Regions from separate parts of the Pseudarthrobacter sp. 10T415 genome, predicted to be linked through region 2. Evidence: predicted binding sites of a transcription regulator. Region 2 holds the regulator's gene; each other region holds the start of a gene.

Region 1 (5,077 bases), on a different contig from region 2:
CCACGGCCATTGACAAGCTCGCGAGGGCTTTCGGGCTGGCCGGGCCGCTGCGTGAACGCATTGCCGGCGGGCTGCCGGTCTACGGTTCCTGCGCGGGCATGATCCTGCTGGCCTCGGACATTGCCGACCCCGCCACGGACCTTTCGGGTGCCCCCCAGCAGACGTTCGGCGGGCTGGACATGACCGTCCGCCGCAACGCTTTCGGACGCCAGCGCGAGTCCTTCGAGACGGACCTGGATTTTAAGGGCCTGGAGTTCAGCGCCACCGACGCCGGTGTGGCTCCGGTCCATGCCGTCTTCATCCGCGGACCGTGGGTGGAGCGCGTAGGCCCCGGCGTGGAAATCCTGGCCCAGGTTGAACCGGCCGATCCGGAACATGCGTCCCACACCGCCGGGCTGCCCGGGGCCGCTAGAATTGTCGCAGTGCGTTCCGGCCGGCTGCTGGCCACCTCCTTCCATCCGGAAGTGACCGGGGAGAAACGCGTACACGAACTTTTTATCCGCATGATCAGAGGAGAAGCGTAAAGCATGTCAGGCCACTCCAAATGGGCGACGACTAAGCACAAAAAGGCGATCATTGACAGCCGCCGTGCAAAGTCCTTCGCCAAGCTGATCAAGAACATCGAAGTTGCTGCCCGCATGGGCGGACCGGACCTGGCCGGCAACCCCGGCCTCGAACTGGCGGTCACCAAGGCGAAGAAGACTTCGGTCCCCAACGACAACATCGACCGCGCCATCAAGCGCGGCGCCGGGCTCACCGGCGAAGTGGTTGACTACACCGAAATCATGTACGAAGCCCGCGGCCCGCAGGGTTCCGCCCTGCTGATCGAGTGCCTCACCGACAACAAGAACCGCGCGGCATCCGAGGTCCGCCTCGCCATCTCCCGCAACGGCGGCACCATCGCCGATCCCGGCTCCGTCAGCTACCTGTTCAACCGCAAGGGCGTGGTGAACCTGCCCAAGAACGGCCTGGCCGAAGACGACGTCCTCATGGCCGTCCTGGACGCCGGCGCCGAAGAGGTCAAGGACAACGGCGAATCCTTCGAGATCCACTCCGAACCGGGCGATCTTCCGGCCATCCGCGACGCCCTCAAGGACGCCGGCATCGAGTACGACACCGATGAAGTGGAATTCGTTCCGTCCATGCAGGTGGGGCTGGACGTCGACGGAGCGCGGAAGTTCATGAAGCTGGCCGACGCCCTCGAGGAGCTCGACGACGTCCAGAACGTCTACAGCAACGCCGATTTCAGCGACGAGGTCCAGGCCGCCCTGGAATCAGAGTGACCGGCGGCTTTGCCTGCTGACCTGCGCCCGTCGCAGCACACCCCATCGCGACACAGTCCATCTCCATGACGCTCCGTGTCCTGGGAGTGGACCCCGGCCTGACCCGCTGCGGCATCGGGGTGGTGGACGTCGAGCGGAACCGGCGGGCCACCATGGTGGCCGTCGGCGTCGTCGGAACCTCGCCCGACGAATCCCTGGACCAGCGTCTGCTCGTGATTGCGCTGGCCATCGACGAATGGCTGGACCGCTACGAGCCCCAGGTGCTCGCCGTCGAACGCGTCTTCTCGCAGCTGAACGTCAGCACCGTGATGGGTGTGGCGCAGGCGTCCGGCGTGGTGATTGCAGCGGCAGCGCGGCGCGGGATCCCGGTGGCGCTCCATACGCCGTCGGAGGTCAAGGCCGCCGTTACGGGCAGCGGCACGTCGAACAAGGACGCTGTGACCAAGCTGGTCACCAAGATCCTTCGCCTCGACGCGCCGCCCCGTCCGGCCGATGCCGCGGACGCCCTGGCACTGGCCATCACGCACGCCTGGCGCGCCGGAAGCGGTGCCTCGGTTGCCACTACCGGTCCGGGCAGTTCGGCGCTGACACCGGCCCAGCGGGCGTGGGCCGAGGCCGAAGCGAAGGCGCGCCGCGCACGCTGAATGTCCCCGCAGCTTGCTAGGGTATTCGTAAATATGTTCGGATAACCGGGCTCCGCCTCTTGCCAGGCGGCGGCCCGGCAGCACAAGCAGGAGCCAGGCCTTGATCAGTTTCCTCCGCGGAACCGTAGCGCACGTAGGCCTGTCCACGGCCGTCATCGACTTGAACGGTGCGGGCATGAACGTCTACGCCACCCCCCAGACCCTCAGCGGGCTCCACGTGGGCGAAGAGGGAAAGGTCTTCACCTCCCTGATCGTCCGCGAAGACTCGATGACGCTGTTTGGTTTTGCGGACGACGACGAACGTGAAGTTTTCGAGGTCCTGCTGAGTGTGAGCGGCGTGGGTCCGCGCCTCGCACTGGCCGTTTTGGCCGTCCACGATCCTGAAGCGATCCGCGTTGCCGCGCACACCGGCGACAACAAGACTTTCACCAAGGTTCCCGGGATCGGTCCGAAGGTGGCGGGGCGGATTGTCCTTGAGCTGGCCGGCAAGCTTGTTCCGCACGGTACGGCTCCCGCTGCGGCCACCACCGCGGCGGAGGCCAGCTGGAAGCCGCAGGTGGTCGCCGCCATGACCAGCCTGGGCTGGTCCGAAAAGGACGCGTCGTCGAGCATCGACAAGGCACTGGCGGACGAGCCCGAAGTTTCCTTCCGCGGCAACGTCCCGGAGATCCTCCGGACCACCCTCCGCTGGCTCGGCCAGGACGGCGCGCGGGCGGGCAACCGCGTAGGCAGCCGTGGCTGAACCGTCACTGGTGGCAGCAGGGGAGGAGCCTGAGGAACGCGCCATCGAAGCCGCACTCCGCCCCAAGAACCTGGACGACTTCGTGGGCCAGCACCGCGTGCGGAAGCAGCTGTCCCTGGTCCTGAAGGCATCCCGCATGCGCGGCCGCAGCGCCGACCATGTGCTCTTTTCGGGTCCTCCGGGTCTCGGCAAGACCACCCTTGCCATGATCGTGGCGGCGGAAATGAACGCTCCGCTGCGCATCAGCAGCGGCCCTGCGATCCAGCATGCCGGCGACCTCGCCGCCATCCTGTCATCGCTGTCCGAGGGCGAAGTCCTCTTCCTCGACGAAATCCACCGCATGTCCAGGCCGGCTGAAGAAATGCTCTACATGGCCATGGAGGATTTCCGTGTGGACATTGTGGTGGGTAAGGGCGCGGGTGCCACTGCCATCCCGCTGGAACTTCCCCCCTTCACACTGGTGGGCGCCACCACCCGGGCCGGGCTGCTTCCCGGTCCGCTGCGGGACCGCTTCGGTTTCACAGGCCATCTGGAGTTCTACTCGGTTCCGGAACTCGAACTTGTGCTGCGGCGCTCCGCCGGCCTGCTGGACCTGAAGGTCAATTCCGCCGGCTTCAGCGAGATCGCCGGCCGGTCCCGCGGAACGCCCCGAATTGCCAACCGGCTGCTGCGCCGCGTGCGCGACTGGGCTTTGGTCCATGGCGTAGAGCAGATCGATGCCCGGTCCGCGTCGGCGGCGCTCGACATGTACGAAGTGGACAAGAAGGGGCTCGACCGGCTGGACCGTTCCGTCCTCGAGGCGCTCATCACCAAGTTCGGCGGAGGGCCCGTGGGGCTCTCCACGCTTGCGATCGCCGTCGGCGAAGAAACCGAAACAGTGGAGACTGTCGCGGAGCCCTTCCTCGTCCGCGAAGGGCTCCTGGGCCGCACCCCACGCGGCCGCATCGCCATGGCGCCGGCCTGGACACATCTGGGCTATGCCATCCCTGCAGGCGTGTTCGGCCAGGAACAGCTGGATCTTTTTGACCGCGAAACGGGTGCCGAGGTCACGGGGGACTGGGCCCCGGAGAGCCAATAACAGGCTCCCTCCAGCTTTTCCCCTTAGACTGGTATGACGCTCGGCACGTTCGGGTCTTTGTTGTGCGCATGGCCTATCGGCCGCGCCGCCGGTGCAGGAGGTCCGTCAGGGATCGGCTTCCATGACTGTTCCGCCCGGCACAGACAAAGTCCGGCGCTGCCGGAAAACCAGCCAGGTACCACAAAGGACGGAATTCCCCTTGGATCCAATGTCAATTCTCCTGTTCGTCATGCTCGGCGTATTCATCTTCATGATGTTCCGCCGGAACAAGAAGACGCAGCAGCAGCAGGCGGAGCTCCAGTCGAAGTTCGGCCCGGGCGTCGACGTCATGACCAGCTTCGGCCTCTACGGCCGGATCGTGGACATCGATGAGGCCGAGAACAAGGTCACCCTGGAACTCTCCCCGGGCAACCTTGCCACCGTGCACCGGCAGTCCGTCACCAAGGTGATGGAACCGGCGGTTGCGCCGGAAGCCGCTGCCCCCGCCGTACCGGACGATGCTTCGTCCCTGACCGCTCCGGAGGCGGCGGGCACCACGGCCGGCACCACGGCTGCGCCTGCCACTGCCGCTGAGACCACCGCGTTCCCGGCTGAGACCCCGGACGAGACCCTGAAGCGCCTCAACGATGAGGGCAAGAAGGACAGCTAGTCCTTCCGGCACCTTAACCCCTCTACCGCTGCGGACAACCGTCGGTGCCCATGCGCACCGGCGGTTCCTCCGTGAATAAGAGAAAGATCGACAATGGCACGAACTGGCCCCAAGAAGCCCGGCCTCAGGGTCCTGGTCTGGCTGGGCGTAATCATCGCCGCGTTGACAGCCGTCCTGGCCGCCGGCACCGTCGCCGGGCAGGCAAGCTGGTCGCCCAAGCTGGCACTTGACCTCGAAGGCGGTACCCAGATGATCCTGGCGCCGAAGGTTGAGGGCGGTTCTGACATCAATGAAGAACAGCTGAACCAGGCCGTGGCGATCATCCGCCAGCGCGTTGACGGTTCCGGCGTAGCCGAAGCCGAAATCAGCACGCAGTCGGGCCGCAACGTGGTGGTGAGCCTCCCGGGCACGCCGTCCACTGCCACCCGCGACCTGATCCAGGCATCCGCGGACATGAACTTCCGGCCCGTGCTCCTGAACGGAGCCGGAGCTGCTGTTCCCGAGGAGTCGCGGGCTCCCGAGGACCAGCTGCCCAAGCCGACGGCGGCGCCCGCCAACAGCAGCGACATCAACTGGATCACGCCGGAAATCTACCGCGAGTTCGAGGCCCTGGACTGTGACAACGCCTCAGCCGAGAAGGCAGAGCGTTCTGATCCGACCAAGCCGCTGGTCACCTGTGAA
Region 2 (5,077 bases):
CGGCGATGAAGCCTGCCCGGGAAACCAAGCGCGCCAACCGTCGTCGTAATGAAGTGCCGTCCGTAGCAATTGCGGGCTACACGAACGCTGGAAAGTCGTCCCTGCTCAACCGCTTGACCGATGCCGGGGTGCTGGTGGAGAACGCCCTGTTCGCCACGCTGGACCCCACCATCCGCAAAGCCGAGACATCTGACGGTCTGGGTTACACGCTGGCCGACACCGTGGGCTTCGTCCGGTCCCTCCCCACCCAGCTGGTGGAGGCCTTCCGGTCCACATTGGAGGAAGTGGCCGATTCCGACCTCATCCTGCATGTGGTGGATGCGTCCCACCCGGATCCGGAAGGCCAGATCGCCGCTGTGCGGAAGGTCTTCGGCGAGGTTGACGCCCGCAAGATCCCGGAGATCATCGTCCTGAACAAGGCCGACGCCGCAGATCCCTTCGTAGTGGAACGGCTGAAGCAGCGTGAACCGCGCCATGTGGTGGTTTCGGCGCGCACCGGCGAGGGAATCGCGGAACTGCTGAAGACCATCAGCGATTCGATTCCGCGTCCCGGCGTCCAGCTGGAGCTCCTTATCCCGTACAACCGCGGCGACCTGATCAGCAAGCTGCACGACTCCGACGCGGAGATCATCAGCATGGACCATGTCGAGGCCGGAACCCGGGCGGTGGTGAAGGTCCGCGAGGGCCTGGCCGCCGAACTGGAATCCTTTGCCGTCAATGCCTGAGGCTGTGGCAACTGAATCCAAGGAAACGGCCGGCGGGCAGCTCGTCATCGAGCTGCTCGACCGGGCCGTTTCCGCCATGGGCGGCCAAAGCCGCTCCGGGCAGCACGAGATGGCGCGGCAGGTGGCGCAGGCCATCGAAACGGGAAACCACCTGCTGGTGCAGGCCGGGACCGGTACCGGAAAGTCGCTGGCATACCTGATCCCGCTGATCGCCCATGCGCTTGAAAGCAACAAGCCGGCCCTGGTATCCACGGCCACCCTTGCCCTGCAGACGCAGATTGTGGGCAGGGACCTGCCGCGGCTCCTCAAGGCCATCACCCCGGCCCTCGACCGTCCGGTCAAGGTGGCGCTGGTCAAGGGCCGGTCCAATTACGTGTGCCGGCACAAGCTGGAAGGCGGGTTTCCCTCCGAGGAACCCTCCGAGGGGCAGCTCTTCTCCCTCGGTGAGGACACCAGCGTGCCGCACTTCGCCGCAGCCGCCGGCGGGCCGCAGTCCCAGCTCGGAAAGGAAGTGGTCCGGCTCCGGGAATGGGCGGAAAAGACGTCCACAGGAGACCGGGATGAACTCTTGCCCGGCGTGACGGACCGCGCCTGGAAGCAGGTTTCGGTGACGTCCATGGAGTGCCTGGGCTCCCAGAAATGCCCCTTGGCCGAGGAATGCTTCAGCGAGCTGGCCCGCCAGGACGCTGCCGATGCCGACGTCGTGGTGACCAACCATGCCATGCTCGCGGTCAGCGCGTTCGAGGGACTCGCGGTGCTGCCCGAGTACGACGTTGTGGTGGTGGATGAGGCCCACGAGCTTCAGGACCGGGTTACCGGTGCAGTGTCCGGCCAGCTCTCCGTCGCCATGGTCCACGCCGCTGCCTCAGGCGCCCGCAAGCACACGGCGATCACCGTGGACGCGCTCAATGCCGCGGCAGCGAACCTGGAGCTGGCCCTTGCCGGCGTGCCAAGCGGGCTGCTCCCCAACGGGCTGAACGACGAACAGCTCGACTGCGTGGACCAGCTGCGCGAGGCCTGCAGGGCGGCGCTGTCCGACTCCAAGGGGGACAGCAGCAACACGGCCGACGGCGGCAGGCAGCTTGCGCGTTCACGCCTGATGCTCATCCTCGAACTATCCGAACGGCTATTGGCGGCGAAGGAGAACCGCGAGGTCGTGTGGATCTCGCGCGCCGGAACCTTCGATCCCGGCCAGGGCTATACCCAACCTGAGGACAGTGCTCCTGCGCTGGTCAATATCGCGCCGTTATCCGTGGCCGGGAGGCTGCGTGAGGGGCTCTTCGCCGGGCATACAGTGGTCCTGACGTCCGCAACCCTGGCCATCGGTTCTGCCTTCGAGCCCGCCGCCGGGGGATTGGGCCTGGTGGGCGAAGGGGCGCCGGCCTGGACCGGGATCGACGTCGGCTCGCCGTTCGACTATCCCAAGCAGGGGATCCTGTACGTGGCCGGGCACCTGCCCAAGCCGGGCCGTGGTGCGTCACCCGAATCGCTTGCAGAGCTGGAGGCACTCATCCGCGCCTCGAACGGCGGGGCGCTGTGCCTGTTCTCCTCACGGCGGGCAGCCGAAGAGGCGGCCGAAGCACTCCGGCCCAAGCTGGGCATGACGGTCCTGTGCCAGGGCGACTCCACCATGACGGCCCTCGTCAAGCAGTTCGCAGACGAACCGGATACGTGCCTGTTTGGCACCATGTCGCTCTGGCAGGGAGTTGACGTCCCAGGGGTTTCCTGCCGGCTGGTGGTCATCGACCGGATCCCCTTCCCACGCCCGGACGACCCCCTCATGACCGCCCGCTCCCGGGCCGTGGCACAGGCAGGCGGCAACGGCTTCATGTCCGTCTCAGCCACGCATGCCGCCATCCGGCTGGCCCAGGGCGCCGGCAGGCTGATCCGCTCCACCGGCGACAAGGGCGTAGTGGCGGTCCTCGATTCCCGCCTGGCCACGGAACGCTACGCCGGGTTCCTGCGCGGCGCCCTGCCGCCCTTCTGGGCCACGACGGACCGCACGACGGCGATCGCGGCCTTGGAGAGGCTGGCCGGGGAAACGCCGTAGGCACCATTTGAAAACCCTAATAAGGAAGGCGCCGTTCCCCGGAACGGCGCCTTCCTTATTGGCTGGACTGCTGTGGCCTGTTGTTGACGGCGGCCACGCTACAGCGAGCGGAGGACCGAAACCACCTTGCCCATGATCGTGGCATGGTCGCCAAGGATCGGTTCGTACTGCGTGTTCTGGGGCAGCAGCCACGTGTGGCCGTCCCGCTGGCGGAACGTCTTGACCGTGGCTTCGTCGTCCAGGAGCGCCGCAACAATGTCGCCGTTCGCGGCATCGGCCTGGCGCCGGACCACCACCCAGTCGCCGTCGCAGATGGCGGCGTCCACCATGGAATCACCGGCCACCTTCAGCATGAACAGTTCGCCCTGGCCCACCAGCTGGCGGGGGAGCGGCATAACGTCTTCCACCACCTGGTCCGCGAGGATGGGGCCGCCGGCGGCGATGCGGCCGACGAGGGGCACCATGGCCGTGTCCAGCGCGGTGGGCAACTCCGTGACGGACGCTGTGATGCCCGTGGAGGCCGCAGCCGCGGGTTCCGCTGCCTGCCTGGCCGCCCTGCCGGTGGTCCCGCCGTCGAGGGTCAGCGGCATCAGGACTTCCATGGCCCGGGGCCGCTTCGGATCACGCCGCAGGTAGCCCAGCTTTTCCAGCTGCGAGAGCTGGTGGGTGACGCTTGAGAGGCTGGCCAGCCCTACGGTGTCCCCAATCTCGCGCATGGACGGCGGGTAGCCGTTGACGTTGACCGAGCGCTGGATGGTCTCGAGGATTTTCTTCTGCCGCGGCGTCAAGCCCTTGGCTGTCCTTTTCGGCTGAGAGGTCGCCCTGCCCCCGGTGGCTGCTGCTGCCATGTTCGCCGTTGCCTTTCGGTTGCCACCGGGCTTTCAACTGCACCGGACTAAGTGTTCCCGCCGTCAATGTCAGACCCTGCTGATCAACTTCAGGAGTGGATGTTCCTGCCTCCAAACGTAGGTCAGCCACATGGCTTTTTCAAACATTTGTTCTAGCGAGTCTCGACATTGTTCGTCCATAGGTGCTAAAACTGAATCAAGCAGTATTCGAATATGTGTTCTAACCAGGCGAGCAGCCGTTCGAACACGGAGCCGGTCAGGCAGCACCATGGGGCGGCACCAGCAGGCAACACCAACAGACGCAGTACGGTCCAGGAGGGCTAAGGTCATGTCAGCTACATCCGCTTTCAGGTCACACGGTTTCGACGTTCACGGCAACGGTGCACGGGCTCAGCAGGCGCCGCTGCCACCACTGCGCCTCACGCGGCGGGGCAAGATTGTCCTGATCGGGATTCCCGTGGTGCTGCTGGCAGCGCTCCTGCTGTCACTGGCCGGCTTCTTCAACTCCCCGGCCAAGGCCTCCGACTCCGCAACGGACCTGACCGTGACCCCCACCGTCACGGTCACCGTGCAGCCGGGTGAGTCGCTGTGGGGGATCGCCTCCGACCTCGCGCCCGAGCGGGACGCCAGGGACGTCGTGGCAGATATCGTGCAGCTCAACAACCTGTCCGCCGGGAAGATTCTCCCGGGACAGCAGCTGTACATCCCCACACGCTAGGAATGGTTCGCGGCACGTCTCCCTGGCTGAATCGAAGTCCCGGAACAGCAGGTGTGCCGCCCAGAGCCGACGTTGCATGGGAAGGCGCGGACCGTCACATTTTCGGGCGACCGCACCTCCCACTAAACTGTTCAGGTGAATGACCAGCTTGAACGCCTGAACCGGCTTCCCCTCCGCAGCAACCTCCGGGGCATCACGCCCTACGGTGCCCCGCAGCTGGATGTCCCCATCCTCCTCAACGTCAACGAGAACACCCATGGTGTCCCGGCCGACGTCACAGCCGCCATCACGGCGGCGGTCGCGGAGGCTGCCACCGGCCTGAACCGCTACCCGGACCGGGAGTTCACCGAGCTCCGCAAGGCCCTTGCCGAGTATCTGGGACACGGCCTCGACGAGGCCAACGTATGGGCAGCCAACGGCTCCAACGAAGTGCTCCAGCAGATCCTTCAGGCATTCGGCGGTCCGGGCCGCACGGCGCTCGGCTTCCCGCCCACGTACTCCATGTACCCCCTGCTTGCCAGCGGCACGGACACCGGCTACATCAAGGGCGAGCGTGAGGACGGGTACGGCCTCAGCGCCGAATCGGCCGCCCGCCAGGTCCGGGAACTGAAGCCCAACATCGTTTTCCTGTGCTCACCTAACAACCCCACCGGCACCGGCCTCGGGCTGGACGTGGTGGAAGCGGTTTACAAAGCCGGCGCCGAAAGCCAGGCCATCGTGATCGTGGATGAGGCCT
Region 3 (5,077 bases), on a different contig from region 2:
ACTCCGACCGTGGGTCGCAGTTCCGGTCACGCCGGTTCGTTGAATCGCTCCGTCGCCACGGGCTCACCGGATCGATGGGCAGGGTCGGTGCGTGCGCGGACAACGCCGCGATGGAGTCCTTCTTCTCGCTGCTGCAGAAGAACGTCCTGGACCGTCAGCGATGGCTCACCAGACAGGACCTCCGGCTGGCCATCACAACCTGGATCGAGAGAACCTACCACCGCCGGCGACGGCAAAGACGGCTGGGCAAACTCACGCCCATCGAATATGAAACAATCAACCGGACCGCGCTCACAGCGGCCTAAGACCCCGAGTCAACAAAAGCCGGGGCAGTCCCCAGTGCGCGGAGCCATTCAAGGAATGCCTGCATCGTTTTTTCGGAGCGCTTAAGCCCACGTTCATATGCCTGCTGCAAAGCAGTGCCATATTCGCCTTCAAAAGGATCTTCAGGGCGCTCAGAGGGAAGGTCGGCCTCGAGTGTCACGCTGACAGCGAGAAGCCGCACGGCAAGGGTCCGACTGTCCCAGCCGGGTTCGTCGTACACACCCGGCACCGGAACAACCGATGGTGTGGGCGGCGTTTCTGTTTCCCAATCAGCGGCTGTGAATTCGTCCGGCGATTCGGGAAACCTGATCTCAATGCTCTCGCCTCCACTTTCGAAGCGGCGGGTCCACCCCATCAAACTCGGATCTACCCATAGGTCGCTGATGAGGTACCTGATTCTGACTTCAAGCTTGATCATGGTTCAGTCAATCAGCAAGTCCCACTTCGCCCGGGTAAGGGACGCTGAGTCCACCTCTTCAGTGGCACTCGGATGGGCCAGGGCACCGACTTGGGAGTGGCGCGTATGAGAATCCTCCAGCGGACGTGCGGAAGGCTTATGCCTCGAATAGGTGGCCTGCCCGAGTCACTGGTTCATCCGACGTGGCTCCACTTGCGTCAAAGGGGCAAGTGCGGCCCAGCGGTCCGCTTCGCTCACCTGAAGCTCGGGAGGCAGACTCTTTTCGGGAAGACGGCGGCTTCTAGCACAGGGTCGCGCCGAACCCTCGAGATGCTCGACGGCAGCAAGAGCTACAGCGGAGTACACGCCGCTTGGGCCATCGGGGGGGTCTGGAACTTCTTGTTGCCGCTGACATTATTCGCACCGTTGCTGTCACCCCTACCTTCACCAGCGTTGGAGTACTGGCCGTCATCGTGGTCATCAGGACATTTCTCAGCTTTTCCCTCGAACTGGAAATCACCGGGCGCTGGCCTTGGCAGAAAGATAACCAGCCCACCAGGGCAGCTTCCTCCTGATGCGCCCGGCCCGCTCCGGGGCAGCTGCAGCGCCGTCCTCGCCCGGGACGCTCGCGCCTAAGCAGAAGCTGGTCGCATGCGCACTAAAACCCTCTCGTCGCACCCCAAGGGACCAGCCGGATTATATTTTGCAGGGAGCGCGGCGGAGAGGTGACCACAATGCTCTGGCCCGTGCGACGGTCCGGCAGGGCCCAGCAGCCGGCCGCGGGCTTGCGGAGTGGGCGCTCCCACTAGTGCGAGCCCGGCGAGGAGTCACCGCACGGGAGTGGTGCCCCGCTTTAGGCTTAGGACCGGTAGTGAAAGGAGGACCGGAAGGGTGACTACTGGTAGCCGGCGTATGGCGCCCGATCCTGAATTCGTTCTGCTGTACCGGCAGGGTACGCCGACGTCTGCGATCGCCGAAGGCGCCGGAGCCGCGGCGACGACGGTCCGGTACCACCTGCAGATCGCCGCGCAACAGGATCCGGGGCTTCGTGAGGAGCACCAGGCGGCCCTGGCTTCGCCGCGACGGCGGACAGTGTGGGCCGGGCGGCGGAACCTCTCCGATGTCCTGGCCTTCTACAGGAAGCACGGGCGGTTGCCGGGCACCCACGAGAAGACGCCGCGGAAGCGGGCGCTCGGGATGTGGCTGCTGCGACGCAGGCAGGAAGCAGCCGCCGGAACCTTCTCCCCCGTGTACAGAGAAGCTCTGGCGGTCATTCCCGGATGGGACACGCCGTCGACCCGTAAAACGGAGGACGAGGTGCGGTGGCAGCAACGCCTGGACCGGATCCGGGACGTCAGGTCCGGCGGCGGGGACTGGCCGCGGCACCAGAAGACCGACGACAGGGACGAGCGCACCCTCGGGGTGTGGCTGCATACCCAGCGGATCGACTACCGTGCCGGCAGGATGGACCCGGTCAAAGCGGAGCAACTCAACGACCTCCTTCCCGGCTGGCGCGAAGGCCGCCGGCGCAGCGGCCAGAAACCAAGAACCGCTCCGGCTTAGGACGCCCGGTCCGCGTCGTGCCCCGACCAGCCCCGGCGTGCACCGGCAGCGCAGAGCCGGGGGCAGCCGCACGGGGCTGGGCCGTCTCAGACGGCCGCCCACTCCCCTGCCCGCTGCGGCCGGGTCCGTTCAACCGGGGCCTGATGGCTTGTCCGGGGAGCTGCGTACCGGGTTTTGTGGGATGCTCTTAGATGTAAGCAGCAGGATGTTTACGCCCCTGAGGGTCCGCGTTCGCAGAACGCGGACCCTCAGGCATCCCGGGCTCAGCGAGTCCGCAAATGAGCCGACGAGTCGGCGTCTAGGGCCTAAGACATGGAACGGGACGCATCCGGGCAACTGACAGGGCAGACCTCGATCAACGAGCTGCTCGACGAGCCCGTCGGGGCCGACCCCGTCCAGCTGCCGCTGCCCCTCCTGGTCGAGGTAAAGCCAGGCCCCTACCGCCGCCTCTCCTAGACGCCCAGCAGCCGGCAAAACCTGGCCCGGCTTTCCTCTCCTCGGAAGGGCCTCCGCTCCCCCACCCGCCCTGCCCAGTGCGCCGCCCCTGACCACAAACCGAACGGCGTCCAGGTCCTGCCGTTGGATACAGCCTGGTGGAAAACCACATTGTCAGTGCCCCGCTGTAAGCTCTTCGAATATACTTTCGATTATAGGTGTGTTGCTGTCGTGCTTATTCGTTCCTATGTGCTATTTCAGTCTTCAGTGGTTCCGCTGGCGTCTTTTACGGCACCCCGGTGTGAGCACAGTGCCCCGTTGGCAGCCCCGCGTCCTAGCGGAGGAGCTGGCGGTGTCTAAACCTGCATTGATGCGGCGGATGCCGCAGATTGCGCACGTGGACGTGAACTGCTTCTACGCCTCCGCGGAGCGGGCATTCGACCCGTCCCTGGAAGGACGGCCGGTGATCGTGCTCTCGAACAATGACGGCTGCGCCGTGTCCCGCTCCCCCGAAGCCAAGGCACTAGGCATCGCCATGGGCGATCCCTGGTTCAAACTCGCACCCAGGGCAAAGGAATGGGGCCTGGTTGCCCTGTCGAGCAACTACGAACTCTACGGGGACATCAGCGCCCGGGTGATGGAACTCCTCGGCCGGTACTCAGCCTGGCTCGAGGTGTACAGCATCGACGAGGCCTTCCTCGGCGTCAAAGGCACTCCCGCGGAGCTTGCGGCGATGGGCCGGTCGATCAAGGCCACGGTCCGGCGGAACGTCGGCGTGCCCGTATGCGTTGGCATCGGCCCGACCAAGACGCTGGCGAAGCTGGCGAACAAGTGGGCCAAGAACAACAAAACCTTCAACGGAGTCTGCCACTGGGACTCCATCCCCGCCGAAGCGCGCCAGGCCCTGCTTGTCCGGCTGTCCGTCGAGGAAGTCTGGGGCATCGCCGGGCGGCTCACGAAGCGGTTGAACGTCATGGGAATCTTCACCATAGCCGACCTCACCCAAGCCGACCCGGTGCTGGTTCGGGACAAGTTCAACGTGGTCGTGATGCGCACCGTCCTGGAACTGCAGGGCACCCCCTGCATCCCGATGGAAGAAGAACGCATCGGCCGGGACCAGCTGATCTTCTCCCGCTCCTTCGCCAAACCCATCACCACAAAGGCCGGCGTCCGCCAGGTCAAGAGCGTCTACGGCCAACAAGCCTCCGCGAGGCTGGCCAAACATGGCTTACAGGCCAAAGTCCTCACCGCCTTCGCCGGGACCTCGCACTTCAACCCCAACGACACCTCCTACCCCGCCGTGTCAGTCCCGCTGCCCATGCCCACCGCCGACCCCGTCATTCTCACCAAAGCAGCCCACGCCCTCCTGCCGCGCATCGTCGAAGGAATCGGCTATGCCCGGGCCGGGTTCATGGTCACCGACCTACGGCCCACAGGCAACCAAAAACCCCTCGAACTGTTCGAAAATCCCCACGAGGAACGCCACATCGGCCCCCTGCTCGAAGACGTCACCCGCCGGTACGGCCGCGGGTCCATCGGTCTCGGCTACGGCGGGATCCGCGGAGGCCCGGACTGGACCATGAAACGCGACATGCTCTCGCCCAGATACACAACCCACTGGGACGAACTCCCCCTCGTCAAAGCCGCCTAACACCACTCCCCCACGCAGCTACCCCCGGAAAGAACAGCACCAGCAATGACCATCACCCCCGAAGCCCCCACACTCAGCATTCCCGTCGATGTCCGCTTCACCACCGCCGGCACTCCCCTGGCCATCCGCTACGACGACCGGATCTGGGCAGTCGACCCGAGCCTGGACAGCGCCCACTGGTTCACCAGAGACTCCTGGGGGGAAACCCGCAACACCGTGCCCGTCGGTGTCGGGAACGTCGTCGACATCGAACACTGGCAAGTCCAGGTTTCATCAGCAAGCTCAGCGCTGCGAACTTTCCTGCTACGCCGTGAGCCCACCTCCACACAATGGCTTTTGGGCGCCATCATCGATGCCAACTGACTTATACCGTTCCCCCATCCCACCGCAGTTATGGGACGCCATCCGCGATGAATTCGGTCTGCCAGCGTTGAGCAAGGCCCGGGAACGGTTCGAAGCCGTTTTTCCGGATGCCGAACCGGCGTTGCGCCAACTCGTTCGTGTCTTCATTGACGACGGCACGTTTTGTCCTGGTTTCCAGTTCCAGCGGGATCTGTCGCTGGATCCAGTCGTCGTGGGCCTATTCCAGCGCGCGATAGAACAGCGCATCCCTCATAACTACTTCGCCCTCTGGATGATGACACCCTGCCACCCGTTGGGTGGAGAGCGGCCGGTAGACCTCAGGGTAGGCAACCATGCGCCAAGAC

What was found. The regulator LexA, encoded in region 2, represses DNA repair genes until DNA is damaged. The targets are predictions, from matches to a motif close to TCGAACANNTGTTCGA.
Region 1: the regulator LexA is predicted to act here: its motif matches at 1,953-1,968, upstream of ruvA (Holliday junction branch migration protein RuvA).
Region 3: the regulator LexA is predicted to act here: its motif matches at 2,916-2,931, upstream of AC1DBN_RS19570 (Y-family DNA polymerase).

What each region holds. Positions count from the first base shown of each region.
Region 1 covers NZ_JBFTHJ010000001.1:173,516-178,592, forward strand. The annotation lists gene pdxT (pyridoxal 5'-phosphate synthase glutaminase subunit PdxT) at 1-524, shown strand, start outside; gene AC1DBN_RS00850 (YebC/PmpR family DNA-binding transcriptional regulator) at 528-1,283, shown strand; gene ruvC (crossover junction endodeoxyribonuclease RuvC) at 1,349-1,927, shown strand; gene ruvA (Holliday junction branch migration protein RuvA) at 2,028-2,669, shown strand; gene ruvB (Holliday junction branch migration DNA helicase RuvB) at 2,662-3,747, shown strand; gene yajC (preprotein translocase subunit YajC) at 3,956-4,396, shown strand; gene secD (protein translocase subunit SecD) at 4,490-5,077, shown strand, end outside.
Region 2 covers NZ_JBFTHJ010000024.1:25,386-30,462, forward strand. The annotation lists gene hflX (GTPase HflX) at 1-725, shown strand, start outside; gene AC1DBN_RS19970 (ATP-dependent DNA helicase) at 718-2,775, shown strand; gene lexA (transcriptional repressor LexA) at 2,874-3,623, opposite strand; gene AC1DBN_RS19980 (LysM peptidoglycan-binding domain-containing protein) at 3,952-4,341, shown strand; gene AC1DBN_RS19985 (histidinol-phosphate transaminase) at 4,477-5,077, shown strand, end outside.
Region 3 covers NZ_JBFTHJ010000022.1:54,689-59,765, reverse strand. The annotation lists one part of gene AC1DBN_RS19595 (IS3-like element ISAcl2 family transposase) at 1-305, shown strand, start outside; gene AC1DBN_RS19590 (hypothetical protein) at 302-742, opposite strand; partial or broken gene AC1DBN_RS19585 (DUF1622 domain-containing protein) at 1,087-1,296, shown strand; gene AC1DBN_RS19580 (helicase associated domain-containing protein) at 1,613-2,284, shown strand; gene AC1DBN_RS19575 (hypothetical protein) at 2,597-2,740, shown strand; gene AC1DBN_RS19570 (Y-family DNA polymerase) at 3,090-4,370, shown strand; gene AC1DBN_RS19565 (hypothetical protein) at 4,416-4,733, shown strand.